3 regions of the Rhizobium atlanticum genome follow, and region 1 is predicted to be linked to each of the others. Evidence: riboswitches for the same ligand, from Rfam matches in the RefSeq annotation. Region 1 holds a riboswitch; each other region holds the start of a gene.
What was found. Region 1 has a riboswitch for thiamine pyrophosphate ahead of thiC (phosphomethylpyrimidine synthase ThiC). Riboswitches for the same ligand answer to the same signal wherever they lie in the genome.

Region 1 (5,089 bases):
CCGTTGCCGCTTCCGCTTGGCGGAGTTGGCGCAGCTCGGCCAATTCCTGCGCCCGCGACAGCCGGCCGGCGGATACCGCGTCGTCCTGCCGCATCCGCTCCTCGAAAATCCGAGCCGTGGCGGCATTCAGACTGGTGAGATGCGCCTGCCAGGCGGCATCGCGTTCATCGCGCAGCCGCGCGGCCTCGGTATCGTCGATCGAACCGCCGGCGACGAAGGCCGCGATCCGGGCTTTGGTCAGCGCCTGTTCGGTGCCGAGATCGCGCAGCCTTCCCTCGTGATCGCCAATCCGCTTGTCGATAGCAGTCGCTTGGCCACGCCAGGCTTCGATCTGTCGAGGCTCTGCCGCGGCCGTCCGCTGCAGAGCGACGGCGTTGCCGCTCCAGGGTGCGAGCTGTTCAAACTGGTTCTCCTGCGTTCGCTTCGCCTGGACAAGTGTCCGTTCTTCCATGGTAAGCCGCAAGGGGAGATCAGATCCCGCCAGCCGGCTCAGGGCGATCTCGATGCGGCCGAAACGCGCAGGATCAAGGAGCCCAGATCCATGCCGCGAGCCGCCTTCCCTGTTCAGCCTTTCGAGATTCTCCCGCGCTCGCAACAGTTCCCGATCAGCGGCTGCCAGTTTCGCCTCGACGCCGGAACGCCGTTCGATAAGATCGCGGATGATGCCGATCAGCGAAGCGGGAAGCAGCAGCGCCTCGGGTTTCGCATGGCCCGGCTGTTCGAGATCGGCCAGCAGTCGGACCAACTCACCCTCCTGTTCGGCCAGCGCCAGCCGGCGCTTCGGCAGATCGCTCTCTGCCGCAAGATAGCGCGCCCGACCCTGATCCAGCAGGTCCATATGCGCGGTGACTGCCAGCGCCTTGTCGTCGATCGCGATCGCCTCGATCTCATCCGCAAGCTGGCGCAGCGTGCGGTCGGCGGTCTCGACAAGCGCCTGCAGCCGCGTCTCGTCGCGCGAAAGCTGCGGCAGGAGCGCGAACCATTCGGACGGCGGCCGCGGCAGATCGCTCATGGCGGCTACATCTGCATCCAGCCGCCGGAGCTCTAGGGCCGCGGGTAGGGCGCCGAGAAGGCGCGTCAGCTCCTGATGCCGGGTCTTGGCCTCGGCCAGTTCCCGCGTGGTTTTGCCATAGGCAGCGTCGGCCTGCTCATAAGTCGATTTCAGGGCCGAATAGGTGGAGGCAAGCGTGTCGATGGCATTGCGCTCGGCCTTGAGCGCTTCGAGCGAACGCTTGAGTTCCGCGAGCCTGGTGCTCGACGACCGCTTCTTGTAGATCGCGTTGGCTTCGTCGGCTGCGGTCACCAGCGAACGGCTCAGGCCTGCCAGGCCTGAGCTGGCCGAGAACAGCAATTCGCCGAGTTCGCCCTTGCTTTGTATGATGGCGTTGCCGCCTTCCTTGAGCGACTGATCGTCGAGCGAGAACATGGTGCGATAGGCCTCGCGACCGACGCCGCCAAGCGCGCCGGCCAGGAGCGCCTCGTTCACAGCTTGTCCCCGATCATCGACGAGGCTGCCGGTCCGCAGCTTGAGCCGCGCCAGCTCGTATTCCCAGCCACCAAATTCCAGCCGCGCACCGACCTTCATCGTATTGTAGGGATGCAGGAAATTATAGGTGCTGCGCTCACCAATGCCGTAGAGCAGATCAAGATAGGCGGCGAAGGTGGTCGACTTGCCCGCTTCGTTCAGGCCATAAACGATGTGCAAGTCCGGCGAACCTTGACGGGCCGCCCCGAAATCGATGGAGTGATCGGTGAACTTGCCATAGCGGGTGAGGTCGAGGCGGCGCAGACGCATCAGCTGTCTCCCCGATCCACCGCCTTCATCCGGGCGGCGATGTCCTCGGCGCCATCGGCGAGAAGGCTGTCGATGAAGCGTTCAAAACCCGCCTCGTTCTGGCCGGCAAATGCCCGGCTCTCGGGCGGCAGGTCGGCAAGCAGGTCCCGGACCATCTCCCTGACCTCGTCGCGAAATCCGCTGCGGGTGATGACCTCGTCCCGCATCAGCGCCCCGAGTTCGATGACGGGATCGGCGGCGGACGCGTCTGCGGGGATCGAGGGCGCTTCGAAGGCGAGTTCCAGCTTCTCGATCCAGGTGCGGCCGATCGCGTCGCTGCGCCGCTCGGCTTCGGCCTGCATGAGGTCGACATCGCGCCGCAGCTGCCAGGAGAGCGGCGTGCGGCCGGAAAGCCTGAGGCGTGCGACAAGATGCGGCGAAGCCGTGCGGTCGCGCTGCGCCATCAGGGCCGTCTCGACCATCATGGCTGCCTCACGCCAATCATCGACACCCGTGAGGTCGACATTGACGCGCTCGAACTGCGCGATGCTGGTACGCCGCTCCTCGACCGTCACGGTCCGGTCGTCGGCCACGGTCACCAGCGACACGGTCTTGATGCCCGCTTCATTGATGTCGCGGCCCTGCGGCATGCCGGGCATGATGACCGTCGCCGTGCCGGGATAATGGCTGCGCTGGTGGAGATGCCCGAGCGCCCAGTAGTCGAAACCCGAGGCATGCAGGTCGAGCACGTTGCAGGGCGCATAGACATCATGTCCGGCCGATCCGGCCAGACTCGTATGCATGATGCCGATATTGACGGCATCCGCTACCGGCGGCTTGAATTTCGGCAGCAGCGGGTCCGGGGCTTGCGGCTTGGCGAAGCTCAGACCGTGGATTGCGACCGACAAGCTGCCCTTGGTGGTCTCGACGGTCTCGGCATGGCCGCCGAAGATCTTCACCGTATCAGGCATCACCAGTTCCCGAGCGATCTTCGACATGGCATCGTGATTGCCGCGGATCTTGAAGACGACAATGCCCGCCCGGTGCAGCCGCTCCAGCTGACTCGCTAGGAAGCGCGCCGTCTTCATCGACGTCTGCTCCCCGTCATAGAGATCGCCGGCGATGACAAGCGCGTCGACCTGCTCCTCAAGGCAAAGATCGACGATCGCGACCAGCGTCTGTCGGCTGGCGTCACTGACAAGCTCGGCCAGCTCTGCATTGCGAAGTGCGAGAGAGCGCAAGGGAGAGTCGAGATGGAGATCGGCAGTGTGGACGAAACGATAGGCCATGAATGCAAGAATGGTGTTGCGATAGAGTGATCCAGCAGGCGCCGTCTGACAAATAAACGGACGTTATCGCCCGTTAGCTAAAACATGAGACCATGCCACGAATATTCAGAGCATGGCGGCAGCGTCCTGGCGAGTGAAATGGGCCGGCGGAGCTGGCCCATCCACAATCAATGCTGCTCTATCGGACTGGCCGCCGACTCAAAAGGTACGGATGGGAACGCGTGAGGGTCGGCTTGACATCAGGGCCGCAGCGGTCTTTGATGCAGGGCATTCACCAGGGGTGTCCCGGCAAGGGGCTGAGATTCTGCTGAACAATACGGCTTTGCCTGTTGTGGCGCAGTGACCCGTTGAACCTGATCCAGTTCATACTGGCGTAGGGACGGTGCAGACGCTGCGGCTATCGGGCGGATTTCGCTTTGTCGCATGAGGCGTCTTTCCATCATTCCAACACTGGAACTGGGTCTCCAAACGTCAAACCTTGGAGCCTCACCCATGAATATTGTCGCACCCAAGCTTACTCCGGTCGTCACCACCGGCCCGCTTCCGGCCTCGACCAAGATCGCCAAGCCCGGAACGCTCTATCCTGATCTGCGCGTGCCGATGCGCGAAATCAGCCTTCACCCGACCTCCGGTGAACCGCCGGTAACGGTCTATGATTCCTCCGGTCCCTATACCGACCCGGCACATACGGTCTCGATCGACGCCGGGCTGCCGCGTCTGCGCGAGAACTGGATCAGAGCGCGCGGCGATGTCGAAGCCTATGTAGGCCGGGTGGTGAAGCCTGAAGATAATGGTTTTGTCACCGGCGAGCGGCTGACGCCGGAATTCCCTATTCGCAACACGCCGCTGAAGGCAAAAGCGGGCCGCGCCGTAACCCAGCTCGCCTATGCGCGTGCCGGCATCATCACGCCGGAAATGGAGTTCATCGCCATCCGCGAAAACCTCGGCCGGCAGGCCGCGAAGGAGGCGCTCGGGCGCGACGGCGAGAGCTTTGGCGCTGATATTCCCGATTTCGTGACGGCCGAATTCGTGCGGCGGGAGGTCGCGGCGGGCCGCGCGATCATTCCGGCCAACATCAACCACCCGGAAACCGAACCGATGATCATCGGCCGGAATTTCCTGGTGAAGATCAACGCCAATATCGGCAACTCGGCCGTCACCTCGTCGATGGCGGAAGAAGTGGAAAAGATGGTCTGGGCGATCCGCTGGGGCGCCGACACGGTGATGGACCTCTCCACCGGCCGCAACATTCACAACATCCGCGAATGGATCATTCGCAATTCGCCGGTTCCGATCGGAACGGTGCCTCTCTACCAGGCGCTTGAAAAGGTGAACGGCATTGCAGAGGATCTCACCTGGGAAGTCTATCGCGATACGCTGATCGAACAGGCCGAGCAGGGCGTCGATTATTTCACCATCCATGCGGGCGTGCGGCTTGCCTATATCCCGCTCACCGTCAATCGTGTCACCGGGATCGTCTCACGCGGCGGCTCGATCATGGCCAAGTGGTGTCTGCATCACCACAAGGAGAGCTTCCTCTACGAGCATTTCGAGGAAATCTGCGACATCTGCCGTGCCTATGACGTCTCCTTCTCGCTTGGAGACGGCCTTCGCCCCGGCTCGATCGCCGATGCCAATGACGCTGCGCAATTTGCCGAGCTCGAAACCCTCGGCGAACTGACCAAGATTGCCTGGGCCAGGGATTGCCAGGTGATGATCGAAGGTCCTGGCCACGTGCCGATGCACAAGATCAAGGAGAATATGGACAAGCAGCTCAGGGTCTGCGGCGAGGCTCCCTTCTATACGCTCGGACCGCTGACCACCGACATTGCGCCGGGCTATGATCACATCACCTCCGGCATCGGAGCCGCGATGATCGGCTGGTTCGGCACGGCCATGCTCTGCTACGTCACGCCGAAGGAGCATCTGGGCCTGCCCGACCGCACCGACGTCAAGACCGGTGTCATCACCTACAAGATTGCCGCGCATGCCGCCGACCTCGCCAAGGGCCATCCGGCCGCCCGCA
Region 2 (5,089 bases), on a different contig from region 1:
CCACATTGCGCGGCATGATGCTCGCCCAGCGTCCGGTCCTGACATGCGAGAACAGCACGATCATCGAATTGGATTCGAGCGTCGGATGCACAGTGGCGCCGGCTTCCGTCAGATGCCGGTTGATGATGCGGCGGTTCTGCATGTCGGCGGTCAATAGACAAAGCCGAAGATCGCCGACCTCCTTCCAGGTCACATTGTCGCGATCGGACAGCGGGCTGCCTGCAGCCGTGATCAGATGATAGCGCTCGGCATAGAGCGGAACACTGGTGACCCGGCCGAGCGGCTCGTTTTCGAGATAGGTGATGCCGGCGTCGATTTCGAGATTTTCGAGCATGCTCAGCACCTGCAGCGAGTTCCGCGAGACGATCGAGAAGGTCACTCCCGGATGTCGTTCCTGAAAGGGCGTGGTGATGCGCGAAAGCATGGCGAGCGCCGTCGGAATGGCGGCAAGGCGAATATGGCCGGAAAGTCCGCGGCGGGCCGCGCGCATCTCCTCGCGCATGGTGCGGGCATCGCCGACGATGCGCCGGGCCCATTCCAGGACGCGCTGGCCCTCCGGCGTCAGCCCCTGAAAGCGCGAGCCGCGCTGCACCAGCATGACACCAAGCTGATCCTCGAGCTGCCGGATCGCGGCTGAAAGCGTCGGCTGGGAAACCCCGCACTCCTCCGCGGCGCGGCCGAAATGCTTTTCGTTGGCAAGGGCGATGAAAAATTCCAGCTTGTCGATCATCCGGTCTCCCGATCCGGCGCGAAATCATCCGGATCAGCTATCTTCGACGCAGCAACCGTGCTCCGCAAGGGCGGGTACTAATTGTTTTCAGCGGCCGGAAAAAGATCGAACAGCGATTCAAGGAAGGCAAGCACGTTTGTATTGCCGATACGGTAATAGACCAGCCTGCCCTGACGGCGCGTATTGACGAGACCTTCGAGCCTCAAACGCGCGAGCTGCTGCGAGACCATTGCCTGCTGAATGCCAAGGATGTTTTCGATTTCACTCACCGTCCGCTCCTCGGTCGCGAGTATGCAAAGAATCAGAAGTCGAGTCTGGTGCGCCAGCGCCTTCAGCAGATCGCTCGCCTCACGAGCGTTTCCAGCGAGTTTGTGCAGTTCCTGACCGGACATTCCCGGCTCGGGCTTGGGCAATGGCATTCGACATCTCGGAAGGGAAGCAAAAAGGCAGATCAGCACAATAGCATATTCGCACACACGAATTTGCCAAAAGTGATGAAATGTCAAAAAAGGTCTAACTAAATCAGCAGATAAGCTGGCCGCCATTGATCTCGAGGACCTGGCCGGTAATGTATCCGGAGAGCGAGGGCGCCGCCAGAAACAGATAGGCGGGAGCGCAATCCTCCGCTGTGCCCAGCCGCTGCAGGGGAATAGACTTTCTCGTCTGCTCCAGCTTTTCGCGGGAGGAATAGCGCTCGTGGAAATCCGTCTCGATCGTTCCGGGGGAGACACAATTGACGCGGATGCCATCCGGCGCGAGCTCGCGGGCAAGCGCCTTGGAATAGGTCGAAACGAAGGCTTTCGAGGCAGAATAAATCGAAGAACCGGGACTGCCGCCGGTCAGCGCGGAAATTGAAACGGTGTTGACGATGGCAGCGCCTTCCGCCGCCTTCAATGCCGGCAGCAACGCACGCGTCAGCGCCACCACCGACGTCTGGTTCAAACGCACGATCGCCTCATAATCTGCGTCAGTCAGTGTGGCAGCTGGAAAACGGCCGAGCATAGTGCCGGCGTTGTTGACGAGCACATGCACCTTGTCGAAAAAGGTAAGCGCATTTTCGGCAAATTGCGCAGCGCCGCCAGCGGCAGTGAAATCGGCGTGCAGCAACAGCGCCCGTCTTTCGGATTCAGCCGTCAGCAGAAAATCCGGCAGATCGCGCCCCGGTTTGCGTCCAGTATGGACGATCACATTCGCGCCGCAGTCCAGGAACTGCCGGGCCACTTCGAGACCGATGCCCCGCCCGGCGCCGGTTACGATGACATTGCGATTTTCGAATAGTCTCGGGTGGAACACGAAGCTGTCCTCCTCGCGGACAATGCCGCCTGTTGCGCCATTCGCCCTTAACATATGAGCGCGCGGGCCGAAAGAAAGGCAGGCATCATCTTTCCGCCAGAGGCTGGCGCTCTTCCCTGAAAGTTCATAGTTCGATTTCGATCTCCAGCAGCCGTGCGCCTGGCCCTTCCTCGCCGAGCTGATCGAAGGGATTGCGCAACGGACAGCTTTCGATCGACAGGCAACCGCAGCCGATGCAGCCGGTCAGACGGTCTCGCAGCAGGCTCAGCCGTCTGATTCGCGTGTCGAGTTCATCCTTCCAGCGCGCCGACAGCGTCTGCCAGTCGGCAATCGTCGGCGTACGCCCCTGCGGCAGGGAGGCAAATGCCGTCTGGATTTCCGAAAGCGGAATGCCGACACGTTGCGCCACCTTGATGATGCCGAGCCGGCGAAGGACATCGCGTCCGTAGCGCCGCTGGTTGCCGCGCGTGCGGATACTCGAGATCAGCCCCTTGGCCTCATAGAAATGTAGCGCCGAGACGGCAAGACCACTGCGTTGCGCCACTTCGCCGACCGTCAGAAGCTTGCCGAGCGGCGTTGCAGAAATCCTATTCATCGCCTATTGACCTCAATATTAGTTGAGGTTTTATAACCGCTGCTTCCCCGGCCGTAAAGCACGAGGCGCAGGAAGGAGCGTCAGTGAGATCATCCGGTCGATACAAGCTGAAATGATGGCGTCGGCGCTTGCCCGGCCCGCGCCGATCGCCCCTGCCGATATTGCCGCCTGAAAGACAAGCGCTCGGGGTCCGTTCCCGGCAGGTACGGAACCTCGGAAAACACCCGGACAGGACCTCCGTCCGGGTGTTTTTTATCTGCGCCCCATCCGACCGGGCGGACGGGTTTGCAATTTTGCGGTTGCGGCAAGAAAACCCCGATGATAGTTTTCGCCGAAATAACAGGGGAGCTCCGTGTCGCCGGGGCTGAGATGTGAGGCGCAAGCCTCCGGACCCTTCTAAGCTGATCTGGGTAATGCCAGCGGAGCGAGGTCCAAATGTATTCCGGCGCGCAAGTGTCACTCTACCGGACGTCCGGCAATTCCGTCGGCATCCCTATCGATGCCCTCAAGGCAACCGCCCCAAATCGCGGCAGGCTGCGCATCGACACCGATGCCCTCGACAGGTTTGCGCGAACAGCCCGGCGAAAGCCTGAAACCGAACGCCGATGACATCGCCACGACCATCGGATTCGCGCCTTGCGACGCTCTATCTCGCCGTGTACCGGGCAATGCCCGCCTTGCTCGCAGGCTTTGCTTTTCTGGTGGCATGGGAACTCTATGTCGATCTTTCCGGTATCAAACCGTCCATTCTGCCGGCGCCTTCGCGTATCCTTGTCCAGGGCTGGCTGAACCGAGAGGCGCTGATAGCAAACACCTGGCCGACGCTCGGAGCGACACTCGGTGGTTTCGCCCTGTCGCTCGCCTTCGCCTTCGTCTCCTCGATCCTGATGGATTTCATGCCCTTCATGCGCCGGGCAATGCTGCCGATCTTCATCGCCAGCCAGACTTTGCCGCTGGTGGCGATCGCGCCTCTCGTCGTCCTCTGGTTCGGTTTCGGCCTTTTGCCGAAGATATTGCTGGTGGCGCTCGTCACCTTCTTTCCGCTGCTTGTTGCCCTGCTTCAGGGCTATGAGGCGACCGATCGCGACATTGCCGAGCTCTTGAATTCGATGAAAGCGAGCCGCTGGCGCATTTTTCGCCTGGCGCGGTTTCCCTCGTCCCTGCCCTATTTCTTCGCCGGCCTCCGAATCTCGATCACCTATGCCGTCGTCGGCGCGATCTTTGCCGAATATGCCGGCGCTGCAAGCGGCCTCGGCATCTATATCCTCAACGCCAAGAACAATTTCCGTCCCGATCTCGTGCTCGCCGCCGTGATCGTCAGCGCTCTGTTGACGCTCTGCCTCTTCGCGCTGACGCTGGTTATCCAGCGTTTCGTCATGCCCTGGCAGCCATCCCAGGAGCGGCGCCGATGACCGGTCAGATGCTTGAGCTGCGCAACATCTCGAAGTCCTTCGACGGCATGAAGGTTCTAGACGACATTTCGCTCGCCGTCGCAGACGGCGAGTTCGTCTCGATCGTCGGCCCATCCGGCTCCGGAAAATCGACCGTGCTGAGACTGCTGACACAGGCGCTGCGACCCGATTCCGGCGCCATGCTTTTCAACGGTGCAGCGCTGGAACAGACGCCGCATTCCTTTGCCTTCATGCCGCAACGCGATGCGCTGATGCCCTGGCGCCGGATCATCGATAATGCCGCGCTCGGCCTGGAAGTGAAGGGCATGGCTCGCCGGGCTGCCCGCGCCGCTGTCGCGCCCCTCTTCGAGCGGTTCGGCCTTGCCGGCTTCGAACATCACTACCCCGCCGCTCTTTCCGGCGGCATGCGCCAACGTGCTGCGCTGCTGCGCACCGTCATCCAGGAGCAGGACATGCTGCTGCTCGACGAGCCCTTCGGCGCGCTCGATGCGCTAACCCGCACGCAGATCCAGGAGTGGCTGCAAGGCATGTGGACCGAACATCGCTGGACGGCGCTGCTGATCACCCACGATGTTCGCGAGGCCGTTTTCCTCTCCGACCGGATCTACGTGCTGTCTGCCCGTCCGGCGCGTGTCATCCGCGAATTCCGCGTTCCCCTGCCCCGCCCGAGAAGCATTGCCGATCTCGGTTCGCCGGCGGCCCAGGCGATCGAGACCGAAATCCTGCAAACCCTGCTTCATCCGCTAGAACAGGATGGTTTTAGGCCGGTCGGCCCAAAATCTGAATCCTGTTCCAATTTAAAGAGTTAGAGTCTGATGTCGTTCGAAAACCGGACTTTTCGGCGTCATGCTCTAAAGACCTGAGGAGGTCACCATGCCGCTTCTCACCCGCCGCCAGACGATGCTCGCCGCCATCGCGACAAGCCTCGCCGGCCGCGTCGCCTTCGCTCAATCGGCGCCCGCAAAGGTTCGTATCGCGCTCGACTGGACGCCCAACACCAATCACATCGGCATCTACGTCGCCAAGGCGAAGGGCTTCTACACGGCCGCCGGCCTCGAT
Region 3 (5,089 bases), on a different contig from region 1:
GCACCGGCACAAAGCGGATTTCATCAAGATATTGATGACGCGCGCCGCCATAGCCATCGCTCTCGCCGCTGCGTGGCTTGTACCCATCGAAGCGGACAAGCTGGATATACTGGTCGGCTTTCCGTTCCTTCAGCATATAGGGACCGGTGCCGATGAACTCCTTCATCGGCTCGTCCTGCTTTTCGGACGGGATGATGATGGCCGCCGAATTGTTGAAGGCAAGCAGCGAGGTCAACGGCGCATAGGGCTGCTTCAGCGTGATCGTAACCGTCGAAGGATCGGAAGCCGCGATCTTGTCGATAAAGCCGGCCACCTGCTTGCCCCGCGAGGCGATCTTCATCCAGCGGGTAAGCGAAGCGACCACATCCTCGGACGTCATATCGGTATTGTCGTGGAACTTGACGCCAGTCCTGAGCTTGATCGTATAGGTTTTGCCGTCGGCGCTGATCTCGGGCAGGCTTTCGGCGAGAAGCGGCGTGACGTTCCAGCTCTTGTCGAAAGTGTAGAGCGTCTCGAAAATATGCTGGGTGACGATGCCGACGAGATCGGCCGTCGACGACATCGGATCGAGCGTCGGCGGCTCGCCGATCGTCGCGACATTGATGACGCCGCCCTTTTCCTGGGCAAGCAGGGTCGAAGGCAGGGCGACGAACGCGGTTCCGAGAAGGAATGCGACGAATGTTTTCATATGAGAGCTCCCGATTTAGTTCCACAATTATGTAATTAATATTTTTGTAACAGAATAGAAGCTGGAGCTATCGTGTCAAGCATGAGTGGTCGATTATGCAGCCGCGGATAGCGCGTTGCCGGAAAAGCACCATCTTCAGCTGCGCTAGTTCTCCGCACGGGGCCTGCGTGGTACGCCAAGTGAGACGACTGCCCTGCGGCAAGATTAAAGGAAGGGAGAAGCGAATGAGCATCGACTTCAATGACGGGAAATGGCTGAACGAGCCGGGCAGCTGGCACGCCGACGAAACCGGCCTGACGATGACGACAGGCGAAAAGACCGATTTCTGGCGCGAGACCTATTACGGCTTCACCCGCGACACCGGCCACTTCCTCGCCTTTCCCACCGGCGACAGCTTCACCGCACAGATCCGCGCCCAGGGCGAATTCCGCACCCTCTACGATCAGGCAGGCCTGATGGTACGCATCGACGAGAGCCGCTGGGTGAAAACGGGCGTCGAATTCACCGACGGAGAAGCCTTCCTCAGCACCGTCGTCACCGACGGAAAGTCAGACTGGTCGGTGTCGCAGCCCTTCAAGGAATTGGAGGATTTCCGCATCCGTGTGACGGTCGCAAACGGCGCCGTGCGCATCCAGGGCTCCCGCGACGGTAGCCGCTGGCCGTTGCTGCGGTTAGCACCCTTCCCGGCTGCCGATCGCTATGAGGTCGGGCCGACAGCCTGTACGCCGGAGCGGAGTGGTTTGAGGGTTCGATTTTCGGAGTTTTCAATCAGCCCGGCTATTACGACGGGGCTGCATGATTTGAGTTAGGCAAAATTGGATGCCTTCAGGATTGCGCTGGGAAGGCCTCCAGCAATGTCCACGCCCAAGGGCAGCCGCTCCGAAATACCGGAATACTCACTTTCGGAGTGACAGCCGCGCCCTTCTCTGCGAAAAAGAGCGTGATGAGAGACAGGGGCGTTCGTCGACAGACGGGCTGAGAAGAACCCTTCGAACCTGAACCGGATAATGCCGGCGGAGGGAGTCGCTCGGGGCATCGCCGTAAGAGCAGCCCCCCGCGCCCGCCCCCGCCTGAAAGGGGCACCATGCAGAGCAAGATCACGTCGGGAGCCATGCTGAAGGCGATGCGCGAAAAGCCGCCGCTCGTTCAGTGCATCACCAATTATGTCGCGATGAATATCGCGGCCAACGTCCTGCTGGCCGCGGGCGCTTCTCCCGCCATGGTGCATGCCGCTGAAGAAGCCGGCGAATTCGCCGGCATCGCCAATGCTTTGACCATCAACATCGGCACGCTCTCGACGCAATGGCTCGAAGGCATGCAGGGGGCTGCCAAGGCCGCCAATGCGGCCGGCAAACCCTGGGTGCTCGATCCGGTGGCCCATTACGCCACGGGCTTCCGTCGCGCCGCGGTGGCCGACCTTCTGGAGCTTCGCCCGACGATTATCCGCGGCAACGCCTCCGAGATCATCGCGCTTGCCGGCGGCGAGAGCCGTGGTCAGGGCGTCGACAGCCGCGATCCAGTCGAACAGGCGGAGGATTCGGCACGGCGGCTGGCGGAGAGGCAGCGGACCATCGTCGCCGTCACCGGTGCTGTCGACTTCGTCACCGATGGCGCAAGGGCAGTCCGTATTGCGGGCGGATCGGCCCTGATGCCGCAGGTCACCGCGCTCGGCTGCTCGCTCACCTGCCTCGTCGGCGCCTTTGCCGCGACCGCGCCCGAAGATCTCTTCGGCGCGACTGTCGCCGCGCTTTCGACCTTCGCCGTCGCCGGCGAAGATGCAGCGCTCGGCGCCGCCGGCCCGGGCTCCTTTTCCTGGCGCTTCCTCGATGCGCTGGCTGCGATCGACGCCGAAACGCTCGATGCCAGGGCAAGGGTATCGGTCGCATGAAGCGCTTCGACCTTTCGCTCTATCTCGTTCTCGATCCCGATCTCTGCGCCGGAATCGGCATGATCGAGACTGCGCGGCTTGCCGTTGCCGGCGGCGCGACGATGGTGCAGTTGCGCGACAAACATGCCGGCACGGCCAGGATGATCGAGACCGGCCGCGCCTTGAGAGAGGCGCTCGTTGGAACCGGCGCCCTCCTCATCGTTAATGACGATGTGGAGGCTGCGGTCGCGATCGGCGCCGATGGCCTGCATGTCGGCCAGGAGGATATGGATGCGCGCAGGGCACGAGACATGATCGGACCCGAGATGATCCTTGGTCTCTCGGTGGAAACAGCCCGGCTCGCTGCCGCCGTCGACCCTGATATTGTCGATTATGCCGGCGTCGGACCTGTCTTTGCGACGCCGACCAAGGCCGACCACAAGCAGCCGGTCGGCTTTGATGGTCTTGCCAGGCTTGTGAAGGCATCGCCGGTGCCGTCCGTCGCCATCGGCGGCCTCAAGGCGGAGCATGTGGCGGAAGTGTTTGCAGCGGGAGCCGAAGGGCTTGCCGTCGTCTCCGCCATTGCGGGCACGCCGGACCCCGAGGCCGCCGCCCGCCGCATCGCCGCAGAAATCCGAAAGGTCCGCCCATGATCCGCAATGTTCTCTCCATCGCCGGCTCGGATCCCTCCGGCGGCGCCGGCATCCAGGCCGATCTAAAGGCCTTTGCCGCCCGCAGCGTTTACGGCATGGCAGTGCTGACCGCGCTGACGGCACAGAACACGCAAGGGGTGACCGGCGTGCATCTGGTGCCGCCGCAATTCGTCGCCGACCAGATCGATGCCGTCTTCGCCGACGTGCGAGTCGACGCCGTCAAGATCGGCATGATCGCCAATGCCGGCATAGCCGAGGCTGTCGCCGCAGCCCTTGCCGATCGACGGAGAATCCCCATTGTTCTCGACCCGGTGATGATCGCCAAGGGTGGGGCCGCCCTGCTCGCGCCCGAAGCGGTCGACGTGCTGACCCGGCGGCTGCTGCCGCTCGCAACCCTCCTGACCCCGAACCTGCCCGAGGCCGCGGCCCTGTTGCACCAGCCGGTCGCGACCAATCGCGATGAGATGGCGGCGCAGGCCGAGCGGCTGCGCGCGCTTGGCCCCGCCGCCGTATTGGTCAAGGGTGGCCATCTCGGCAGCGACGAGAGCCCAGACGTGCTTGCCACGGCCGACGGCCTGCACTGGTTCGAGGCCAGGCGAGTGCCGACGAAAAATACGCACGGCACTGGCTGCACGCTCTCCAGCGCACTGGCCGCCGAGCTTGCCAAGGGCGCATCGGCCGAGCAAGCCGTCGCCATTGCGAAGGATTACCTTGCCGATGCAGTCGCCGCCGCCGGCAGTCTCACTGTCGGCTCCGGACATGGCCCGGTGCAGCATTTTCATGCGCTTTGGAAGCACGGCGAATAACCGATCCCGCCGAAACGCGCAGGCTTAGGATTACGAGAGAAAAACGGCCCGGCCTCCCCGGGCCGTTTTCATTCGCGCCAGCTGGCGCTGGTCCGAAGCCGGGCGCACCGCTCCATTTGAAAATCCCTGTTGACAAGCCCAGTTAGATAGCCAAGTCTATGACATTAAACGGATATATATTACGCTATAAAGGAATACCTGGAGGAGAGACAGGTGCCAGACCTGCTTGTGAGGTTATATTCCAACAGGCTCGCCGACCTGAAAGAGCGGGCCGACAATGTCCGCGCCTCCATTCGTCCGGCTCTTCCACCGGAACTGCACCTGGTCGTCAACTGGGTTCGCCAACAATTCAGTGAGAACTGGGCAAGCGAGGTTTCGGTTGCTTTTTCCCGCCAACCCGTCGCCTGCCAGATTGCCGTCGACGGCGGCAAGCTGCTCGGCTTTGCCTGCTATGACACGACGGCCCGCGGCTTCTTCGGCCCAACCGGCGTCGATCCCGAGGCGCGTGGCAAGGGCATCGGTCTCGCGCTGTTTTCCGCCTGCCTTCAGACGATGAAGACGCTCGGCCATGCCTATGCCTTCATCGGCGATGCCGGGCCTGTCGATTTCTACGCCAGCACCGCGGGTGCGATCGCCATCCCTGCCCCCGACAAGGGCATTTACGAAGGCATGCTGCGAAGCGCGCCGAAATGACCAGCTGATACCGGAGTTCCAGAAGTGTCCTCGACCCCGCTCGCCCTTTTTGTCGGTCTCCCGAACCCTGCGATTTCGGACGACGAATTCGCCCTGTTTCGCGAGACCAATCCGCTCGGCCTGTTCGTCGGCCGGCGCAATCAGCGCGAGCCGGAGCAGACAAAGCGGCTGATCGAACGCTTCCGCGAAGCCGTCGGCCGAGAGGATGCGCCCGTCTTCACCGACCAGGAAGGCGGCCGCGTCCAGCATCTCGACGCCGGTCCCTGGCCGCTCTTCCGCAGCTTCGGCCAGTTCGCCGAACTGGCCCGCTGCGATTTCGATCTCGGCAAAAAAGCACTGCGCCTTTCCTCCCAGGCCATGGGCGCGATGATGACGGACCTCG

Region 2: another riboswitch for thiamine pyrophosphate. It lies ahead of PH551_RS24135 (ABC transporter permease); the one in region 1 lies ahead of thiC (phosphomethylpyrimidine synthase ThiC).
Region 3: another riboswitch for thiamine pyrophosphate. It lies ahead of thiM (hydroxyethylthiazole kinase); the one in region 1 lies ahead of thiC (phosphomethylpyrimidine synthase ThiC).

The regions. Positions count from the first base shown of each region.
Region 1 is NZ_JAQJCJ010000003.1:356,680-361,768, reverse strand. Features, by position in the region: gene PH551_RS07045 (ATP-binding protein) at 1-1,795, opposite strand, end outside; gene PH551_RS07040 (metallophosphoesterase family protein) at 1,795-3,063, opposite strand; TPP riboswitch at 3,330-3,461, shown strand; gene thiC (phosphomethylpyrimidine synthase ThiC) at 3,556-5,089, shown strand, end outside.
Region 2 is NZ_JAQJCJ010000018.1:76,089-81,177, forward strand. Features, by position in the region: gene PH551_RS24115 (LysR family transcriptional regulator) at 1-730, opposite strand, end outside; gene PH551_RS24120 (ArsR/SmtB family transcription factor) at 808-1,149, opposite strand; gene PH551_RS24125 (SDR family NAD(P)-dependent oxidoreductase) at 1,253-2,023, opposite strand; gene soxR (redox-sensitive transcriptional activator SoxR) at 2,148-2,618, opposite strand; TPP riboswitch at 2,950-3,063, shown strand; gene PH551_RS24135 (ABC transporter permease) at 3,224-4,030, shown strand; gene PH551_RS24140 (ABC transporter ATP-binding protein) at 4,027-4,839, shown strand; gene PH551_RS24145 (ABC transporter substrate-binding protein) at 4,904-5,089, shown strand, end outside.
Region 3 is NZ_JAQJCJ010000017.1:139,328-144,416, reverse strand. Features, by position in the region: gene PH551_RS23630 (ABC transporter substrate-binding protein) at 1-688, opposite strand, end outside; gene PH551_RS23625 (DUF1349 domain-containing protein) at 913-1,497, shown strand; TPP riboswitch at 1,631-1,727, shown strand; gene thiM (hydroxyethylthiazole kinase) at 1,773-2,576, shown strand; gene thiE (thiamine phosphate synthase) at 2,573-3,208, shown strand; gene thiD (bifunctional hydroxymethylpyrimidine kinase/phosphomethylpyrimidine kinase) at 3,205-4,014, shown strand; gene PH551_RS23605 (GNAT family N-acetyltransferase) at 4,228-4,707, shown strand; gene PH551_RS23600 (glycoside hydrolase family 3 N-terminal domain-containing protein) at 4,732-5,089, shown strand, end outside.